2 regions of the Enterobacter sp. 3U4 genome follow, and region 2 is predicted to be linked to the other one. Evidence: predicted binding sites of a transcription regulator. Region 2 holds the regulator's gene; the other holds the start of a gene.

Region 1 (4,686 bases), 1.6 Mb from region 2:
GAGTATATCGCCAGCATCGAGAGCATCCAGCCTGCGGCGCTGCGCCTGTATAACTACTGGGTGAACAACCCGCAGCAGCCGGAAGCGAAGAAGCCTATTGTGAACGGCACGAAGGTCGGGCGTAACGATCCGTGTCCTTGCGGCAGCGGGAAGAAGTTTAAGAGCTGCTGTTTGCACTGATAAAAAAGGGGCTGATGACAGCCCCTTTTTTATTTAACCCACTTCCGGCAGCATCCCGGCTGCAATCAACACCTGCACCAGAATAATCACCACCCCGCAGCCAAACACAACGCACAGCAGCGGTTTTCCTCCCGCCACGCGGTAACCCTGCTGCGGATGCTGCTGGCGGCTTTTCCACGCCAGCAGGGAAGGGAGGAGGAGAGCAAGGATCGAGAGCGCCACCCCCGCATAGCCCAGCGCCATCACAAACCCGCGTGGATAAAACAGCGCGAACGCCAGCGGCGGCAGGAAGGTGATTGCGCCCGTCTGTAACCGTCCGGCCGCGGTATTGCGGCGCTGGAACAGGTCGGCCAGATAATCAAACAGGCCGAGCGCCACGCCCAGGAACGAGGTTGCCAGCGCCAGGTCGGCAAACAGGTGCACCGCCAGCTCTACGTGCGGGGAGGTGACAACCTCGCGCAGTGCCAGCAGAAAACCGTTCAGACCAGCGTGTTGCGCCATCAGCCCAATAAAGGTTGAAGAGTCAATGCTGCCCAGCGTCACCAGCTGCCAGAAAATATAGGCGATCAGCGGGATCGCGCTGCCGATCACAAAGACGCGGCGCAGTTTTCGGATATCGCCGTTCATATAGCTGACGATGCTCGGCACGCTGCCGTGGAAGCCAAACGAGGTGAAAATGACCGGGATCGCGGAGAGCGCCAGCCCTTTTTCCAGCGGCAGCGTCAGCAGGTTAACCTTGTGCACGTGCGGCGCCAGCAGCACCAGCATGACGATCAGGAAGAGAATTTTGGCGCTGAACAGAAAACGGTTAAACAGATCGACCAGCGATGTGCCCACGCAGACCACGCCGCCGCCGATGAGCGCAAAGAAGATAGCCCCCGTCGCTGGGGTAATGTCAGAGCCAAACCAGTCGTTGACGCTTGAGGCGATGAGCTCCCCGGCGCCGCTGATATAGGCGGCGGTCAGGGCGTACATCAGGAACATCATGCTAAAGCCGGTTATCCACTGGCCGTAGCGTCCAAGATAGCGCGCCGCAAGCGAACCCAGACCGGTGTCGGCAGGCACGTGCTGGTAAACCTCAAGCAGCAACAGCGCGGTGTAGCACATCAGCGCCCAGAGCGTACCCAGCAGCAGAAGGGTCATGCCGAATCCCACGCCCGCGGCTGCCAGGGGCATTGCCAGCATTCCTGCGCCAATTGTCGTTCCGGCGACGATAAAAATACTTCCCAGGGTTCTGTTTTTCACGCTTTCCTCTACAACGATGCTTAACCGCGACAAAATCTGCGGCGCAGAGTAAGGGAAAAGCCGCAACTCGTCAAATCACCGTTACAAGTGGTGTAATGAATGGTTTACAGATTAATATCCCTGCGATCCTTTTTAAGCTTATGTCTACCTCATAAGGGCAATGTTGCTGTACGACATTCCGGCGTAACGTAAACAATAAATATAAATTATCAAATTAAGTGAGGGTTTATGGCAGGGGAGAATCCCTTTACCGCGGCATGGAGCCGGGGAGGTAACCTGTTGTGCCATGGTCACTGGATAATCAGCTGGGAGAACCAACCCCTTAACCTTCCCGAGTCCCGCCGCGAAAAGGATATGGGCACCAGGGGGATCTATTCGGTTATTGATCCTGAAGATGAAACCTTTGCGCAAGGCTTACAGGAGGATGAGTGGATTATCGAGAATGTCGACTGGTTAACGGATATGTTCTTTGAGGTGGGTATTCCACTGGAGACGTCCAGCTACCGCTATTTTTACCAGGCCGTGAATCCCCATGACTGGCGTTGCACCAGCTGTGCGGGCTGTATGTAAATTAACGCGGTGCCGGAAACCGGCACCGCGCTGAAATTAATTCTGCGTATCGAGAGTGGAGAGTTCTTTATCAATAAAGTAAAGACCTTCGCCGGATTTACCCACCAGAGATAATTTATCCAGCACGGATTTAAACAGCTTCTCTTCTTCGTGTTGTTCAGCGACGTACCACTGCAGGAAATTAAAGGTTGGATAATCCTGGCTGGTCATCGCCGCATGAACCAGTTCGTTAATTTTCTGCGTGATCAGCTGCTCGTGCTCGTAAGTGGCGCGGAACAGTTCATCGAGAGAATTATACTCAGCAAACGGTGATGCCACGGTTTCAATGCGCGGCAGGCTGCCCGTATCCGTCAGATAATCAAACAGACGCTGCATGTGGGTCATCTCTTCCTGAGCGTGACGACGCAGAAACGCGGCAGCGCCTTCGAAACTGTGGTAGCTGCACCAGGCGCTCATCTGCTGGTAGAGGAGGGATGAAAAAAGCTCGAGGTTCATTTGCGCGTTGAGCTTGTCGGTCATTTCAGTTTTCAGCATGGTGACGCTCCGGGTTATTATTTCTGGTTCACGATGGGCGACACTATAATTTGTTATTTAATTATATGCAAAACGTAAATTTTTATTTTATTTATTTAAAATACGAATGGGAATAAAACGCATTGGCAATTTTTATAATTTATTAATGAGAATTATTTTTGTTCTTGATGAAATAAACTGCCAGCACACGCTGGCAGCTTCGATTAATACCAGGGATTAGTTGACTTAGGGTTAACGGCGTAACCCATACATTTGTACTGGATTGTCACGCTCTCGTTCAGACACAAAGAACCGCTCGTCAGGGTGCAGGTTTTAATGGGCTGACCATAGGCTGAGGCGGTGGCATACCCCATGCTCTGACACGCTTTTGCCGCCGTGCCGTTATTCACATACTCATCGGAATACGCATTTTGCAGCGCAGCCTGGCCGTAGTCGAGGCGGACGATGCCGTTCGGCGCGTCGAGGCTGCTGACTTCAGCCTGGCGGTTAATAGTACATCCCGCGAGCAGCAGGAGCGTGCCGGCTACAATGACTCTTTTCATGGTTCGCTCTGAGTGGATGGAAATACGTTATCGTACCCGCAGATGCCCGCTGCAATGGCTGGAATAGCCGGACAATCTGCCCTCACTCTTCGCAACGGGTCCGCGGTGAGCGCTTTCAGGCGACAGGCGGCAAATTGTGATGTTTGTCACAAAAGTATTGATTTTTGTGATGGTGGTCATATTATAAGCACGTTGACGATAAAGTTGTATAACAAGTTAATGGAGCATCATCGTGAAACTGCGCAAAATCCTGAAAAGCATGTGGGCCAATTACTGCCGCACCTTCAAAGACGTGCCGCCGGGCGCCATGTTCTGATAAAAGAAACCTGCTTCGGCGGGTTTTTTTGTACCTGCAGGCGATGAAGGGAAGATGTCAGGGGGCGTGTTTTGCTACTATGGCGGCCTTTAAATAAGGAGAAACCCCATGTCACAAAACCTGAGCGCCGATCAGGAACTGGTCTCTGACGTTGTTGCCTGTCAGCTGGTTATCAAACAAATCCTTGATGTTCTTGACGTAATTGCGCCGGTTGAAGTGCGCGAGAAGATGTCTATGCAGCTGAAAAACATCGATTTCGCCAGCCACCCCGCTGCCGCTGACCCGGTTACGCTTCGTGCAATCCAGAAAGCCATCGCGCTGATTGAACTGCGATTCACGCCGCAGGGTGAGTCCCACTGAAGCAGGGAAATGGGCGACGGCATGAGTCGCCCTTTGATGCTATCAGAAGAACGTCTGGACCAGCAGGTAGCTCGCCGCGCACGCGCAGCTTACCCCAATCAGCCCTGGCAGAATGAAGCTGTGGTTGATGATAAATTTGCCGATGCGGGTGGTGCCTGAACGGTCAAAGCCGATGCAGGCCAAATCGCTGGGGTAGGTCGGCAGAACAAAATAGCCGTATGACGCCGGGAAAAAGGCGATCAGCATTTTCGGATCGATGCCTAGCATGAGGCCCATAGGCGCAACGGCCGTCAGCGCCGCCGCCTGGCTGTTCACCAGTTTTGACACCAGAAACAGCACAATGGCATACGTCCACGGGTGGCTTTTCACAACGCCTTCCAGCGCCAGCTTTAACTCGTCGAGATGTGCCTGGAAAAAGGTATCGCTCATCCACGCCACGCCAAATACCGAGAAGATCGCTACCATACCGGCTTTGAACACCGCGCCGTTGGAAATCGCGGACGCATTGACCTTACAGGCCATCAGCATCACGGCGCCCGCAATTAACATCATCATCTGAATGACAAGGTTCATCGACAGCGCCGTCATTTTGCCTTTCAGCTCAAAGGCGGGGCGCAGTTCAGGGAAGGCGCCCAGCAGAACGACCACGGCAATTCCCGCAAAGAAAATCCACGTGGACCAGTAGGCCTGCTTTGGGAAACGCTGATTCATTAACGTCTCCGTACCGCCATAGATAAATTCGTGCTGCTTAGGGTCTTTCAGCTTTTCCTGAAACTCCACGTCGTCAGCCAAATCTTTCCCACGGCGTAAGCTCCACAGGGCCGCAATGGCCACGCCAAAAAGCGAAGCGGGAACCGACACGGCGAGAATTTCCAGGATCCCCCACGCGTGACCGATACCATGCTGTGCCGCCCGGATGGACACCAGCGACACCACGGC
Region 2 (4,686 bases):
CACTCTCTGGGTGCGAAATACGACTTCAAAAACGATCTGGTTCTCGAAGCGGCATTTGGCCAGGCGCAAGGTTATATCGATCAGTACTTTGCTAAGGCCAGCTATAAGTTTGATGTCGCGGGTAGCCCGCTGAGTACCAGCTACCAGTTCTACGGTACGCGCGATAAAGTCAGTAACGGTGGCGTTAACGACATCTACGACGGTACCGCCTGGCTGCAGGCGCTCACCTTTGGCTACAAGGTTGGTCAGGTTGATTTGCGTCTGGAAGGCACATGGGTGAAAGCAGAAGGGCAGCAGGGCTACTTCCTGCAGCGTATGACCCCGACCTACGCTTCCTCCAACGGTCGTCTTGATATCTGGTGGGATAACCGCTCAGACTTCAACGCAGACGGCGAGAAAGCGGTCTTCTTCGGCGCAATGTACGACCTGAAAAACTGGAACCTGCCTGGCTGGGCGGTGGGCGCTTCTTACGCTTACGCCTGGGATGCAAAACCTGCCGACATGGCAACACCGGATGCTTACTACGATCCAAACTATCGCCTGAAAGAGTCTTCCTACAGCCTGGATGCTATCTATACCCTGCAGGATGGCCGCGCGAAAGGCACGATGTTCAAACTGCATTTCACCCAGTACGACAACCACTCCGATATCCCGAGCTACGCGGGCGGTTACGGCAACATCTTCCAGGATGAACGTGACGTGAAATTCATGGTTATCGCCCCATTCACTATCTTCTGATGAACGCACCGGCGGGCTGAGTCCCGCCGGTATGGAGACTGTACATGATGAAAAAAATCGTAATCGTCGCGTTGCTGGCATCAGGGCTGGTGGCGTGCGCTCAGACACAGGCACCGAAAGAGGACACCCGTCTGAAGGAGGCGTATAGCGCCTGCATTAATACTGCGGAAGGATCGCCGGAGAAGATTGAAGCCTGTCAGAGCGTGCTGAACGTGTTGAAGAAAGAGAAAGCACACGAGCAGTTCGCGACGCAGGAGAACGTCCGCGTGATGGATTACCAGGCCTGCATTCAGGCACGTAAAACCGGTAACGATCAGGAAGTGGCGAAGCGTTGCGATAAGATCTGGAACGAGATACGCAATAACAATAAATAAGTGCTTTACGCCCGGTGGTGCTGCGCTTACCGGTCCTACAAAGGTGTCATAGCCCGTAGGCTCGGTAAGCGCAGCGCCACCGGACTTTTTACAGGCAAAAAAAAGCCAACCTTGCGGCTGGCTCAGAGTATGAATACTGATTATTTCGCGTCGTGCGCGTGGTCGTCTTCGCGGCAGTCGCCTTCAGCGCAGTGACCGTAAAGGTACAGGCTGTGGTTGGTCAGGCGGATGCCATGACGCGCGGCGATTTCACGCTGGCGTGACTCGATGGAATCATCGCTGAATTCAATGACCTTGCCGCAATCGAGGCAGATCAGGTGATCGTGGTGCTGCTGCTGAGTCAGTTCGAAAACAGATTTACCGCCTTCGAAATTATGACGGGTAACAATGCCCGCGTCATCAAACTGGTTCAGCACGCGATAGACGGTAGCCAGCCCAATCTCTTCACCCATGTCGATAAGACGTTTATAGAGGTCTTCCGCACTGACATGGTGATTGTCTGGACCCTGAAGCACTTCGAGGATTTTTAACCGAGGAAGCGTAACTTTCAGGCCAGCCTTCTTTAATGCGGTATTGTTGTCAGTCATGCGGAATCTGTCCTGTTGCTAAACGATTCACTTCTGTAGGAAGTGACAGAAAATGCACCTGGGATAATGCGTCTCATTATAGAACTGCCATGGCTAAATGAAAACTGCAAGTCTCAGGCAAAATATGCTTATAAAAATGGGGTATCACCAACAAACTTGCTCAATGAAAAACCACATTTTATCAGGGAGACATTGTACAGGTCTGGGCGAAAAAGTTAAAAGATTGTAGCAATTAATTTAATCGGTTTGACCTGGTGCACGGGCGCAACCGCCGTTGCGCCGCGATAAAAATCAGGCGTTAAGAATATCGTCCAGGTGCAGTTCTTCACGGATCTGCTTAACCCATTTCTCGACGCGCTCAGCGGTCAGTTCTGGCTGACGGTCTTCGTCGATGGCCAGACCCACGAAGTGATCGTCATCGGCCAGGCCTTTAGACGCTTCGAAGTGGTAACCGGCGGTCGGCCAGTGGCCTACGATAACCGCGCCATTCGGCTCAATGATGTCGCGGATGGTACCCAGCGCGTCACAGAAGTATTCGGCGTAGTCTTCCTGATCGCCGCAGCCAAACAGGGCAACCAGCTTACCGTTGAAGTCGACTTCTTCCAGCGTCGGGAAGAAATCATCCCAGTCGCACTGGGCTTCACCGTAGTACCAGGTTGGGATACCCAGCAGCAGAATGTCATAGCCTTCCAGATCTTCTTTGCTGCTCTTGGCGATGTCATGCACATCAGCAACGTCTTTACCGAGCTGTTTTTGAATGTTTTTTGCGATATTTTCGGTATTGCCGGTATCACTGCCAAAGAAAATGCCGATGATTGCCATGAGTAAAATAACCTCTTGAAACTTAATAGTATGGTGGCGCAATTCGGCCACGGATAAGGGCAATAATAGCAGAACTGGCAACCCTGCGGAAACTGCTATCGCGCAGGACTGCACTCTGTGCTACATGAAAAGGGTAATTAAGGGAATTTTCAGACTTATGCCTGGCCGCGCAACGTCTCAAGCTGGGCGATCAGCATCTCTTCAATGAGCTCGCTGCGGCTGATATTTCGCGCGTCAGCCAGCTCGTTCAGCGCATCGACGGCGTCGGCGTTAAGCTTCAGTTCGACACGCTTAAGCCCACGATTTTTATCGCGTTTAAGCTGATTGCGTTTATTGATACGCAGCTGTTCATCGCGCGAAAGCGGATTCGTCTTCGGTCGTCCCGGGCGACGCTCATTCGCGAACAGATCTAGTGTCGTACGGTCCGTTTGTTCTTTGGCCATGATTCTGAGACTTCGGGGGAAACACGCCGCCCTGCTAATGCCCGGGCGATAAGCGCGCCATCATACATCACCAATAACGGCGCGCCAACGACTGGAAGCCCGCAGCCTTCCAGTCGCTCTCTTTTTAATCAATTTGTAGTATCAGCAAGATAGCGGCGAATGGCGCGCAGTACGGCGTCAGGTTTTTCCGCATGCACCCAGTGCCCGGCACCGGCAATAACGTGGGCGCGAGCCTGCGGGAATTGGGCCAGCAGCGCGTCGCGGTACGCGTCGGTTACGTAAGGAGAGTTTCCGCCGCGAATAAAGAGAGTAGGGTGCGGCCAGGCGGGGACGGTTTTCCAGCCCACGATGTTGTTGTACTGGTCCCAGAGCACCGGCACGTTAAAACGCCACTGGCCGTCAACAAACGACTTCAGCAGGAACTGCACGACGCCCTCTTCATCAAGATGCTCACGCATGACGGCTGCAGCCTGCTGGCGGGTCGCGACACCCGCTTCGGTGACAGCATTGATGGCGGCAAAAATTTCGTCGTGACGGCGGACGTCATAATCCACGGGCGCAACATCAATCACCACCAGGCCGTTAATACGCTCCGGCGCAAGCGCCGTCAGGGCCATCACCGCTTTGCCACCCATTGAATGCCCGATGAGGGTTACCTTTTGCAGATCGTTGGCATCCAGCGTATCCAGCAGATCCTGCGCCATTGCCGCGTAGGTCATTTCGTCGGAACGGCCGGAAAGACCGTGATTTCGCATATCGACCTGTAAAATATCGTGGTCGGTAACCAGATCGCGCGCCAGCACGCCCAGGTTATCCAGGCTGCCAAAAAGCCCGTGAACCAGTACGATGGGAGAATTATTGTTCGGCGATTGTGCAGTTTGCGCTCGGGTATTCAATTTCATGGCAAAGTTCTTTTTTTACGTATGTCAGGTTAGGGTATCATGTTGACCATTCTGCCGCCCGGCTGCAAGGTTCCAGTTTAATCTGACTTTTGCCGCCAACCTGGTTTGACGCTATCCGCTGTTGGGATTTGACCTTATAATCCCAATGACTTGTATTCAGATAAGATATCGCACTGGATTAAGATGAAAACAATCGAAGTTGATGACGAACTCTATCAGTATATTGCCAGCCATACGCGGCATATCGGGGAGAGCGCGTCCGACATTTTACGGCGCATGCTTAAAATTTCCGCCGCTTCACAGCCTGCTACCCCAGTCACCAAAGATGTCGTGTCTCAGCCAAGCGTTGTTGCACAAGCAAAACCTGCCGTGACGCCGGCAAAAGATAAAGTGCGCGCGATGCGCGAGCTGCTGCTCTCCGATGAATACGCGGAGCAGAAAAAGGCGGTTAACCGCTTTATGCTGGTGCTGTCGACACTTTATTCACTGGATAACAAAGCGTTTGCTGAAGCGACCGAGTCGCTGCACGGTCGTACTCGCGTCTACTTCGCGGGCGACGAGCAGACGCTGCTGCAAAATGGCAATCAAACCAAACCCAAACATGTACCTGGCACCCCGTACTGGGTGATCACCAATACCAATACGGGCCGCAAATGCAGCATGATTGAACACATCATGCAGTCCATGCAGTTCCCGGCGGAATTGATTGAAAAGGTTTGCGGTACAATTTAACCCTTGCATCAGAAGGACCCGGTAATGGCAAATCACAGCCGTGCAGGCCAACCTGCACAACAAAGCGATTTGATTAACGTCGCTCAGC

Evidence for each region. The regulator Fur, encoded in region 2, represses iron uptake genes when iron is present. The targets are predictions, from matches to a motif close to ATAATAATGAGAACNACTATCAA.
Region 1: the regulator Fur is predicted to act here: its motif matches at 2,669-2,691, upstream of ftnA (non-heme ferritin).

What each region holds. Positions count from the first base shown of each region.
Region 1 covers NZ_CP136665.1:1,075,598-1,080,283, forward strand. Annotated here, with positions in the region: gene RVY89_RS05070 (YecA/YgfB family protein) at 1-180, shown strand, start outside; gene tyrP (tyrosine transporter TyrP) at 214-1,425, opposite strand; gene RVY89_RS05080 (hypothetical protein) at 1,654-1,995, shown strand; gene ftnA (non-heme ferritin) at 2,032-2,529, opposite strand; gene yecR (YecR family lipoprotein) at 2,733-3,071, opposite strand; gene azuC (stress response protein AzuC) at 3,304-3,387, shown strand; gene RVY89_RS05100 (DUF2766 family protein) at 3,496-3,747, shown strand; gene RVY89_RS05105 (anaerobic C4-dicarboxylate transporter) at 3,790-4,686, opposite strand, start outside.
Region 2 covers NZ_CP136665.1:2,646,850-2,651,535, reverse strand. Annotated here, with positions in the region: gene chiP (chitoporin ChiP) at 1-738, shown strand, start outside; gene chiQ (ChiQ/YbfN family lipoprotein) at 786-1,112, shown strand; gene fur (ferric iron uptake transcriptional regulator) at 1,253-1,699, opposite strand; gene fldA (flavodoxin FldA) at 1,991-2,521, opposite strand; gene ybfE (LexA regulated protein) at 2,677-2,964, opposite strand; gene ybfF (esterase) at 3,093-3,866, opposite strand; gene seqA (replication initiation negative regulator SeqA) at 4,050-4,598, shown strand; gene pgm (phosphoglucomutase (alpha-D-glucose-1,6-bisphosphate-dependent)) at 4,623-4,686, shown strand, end outside.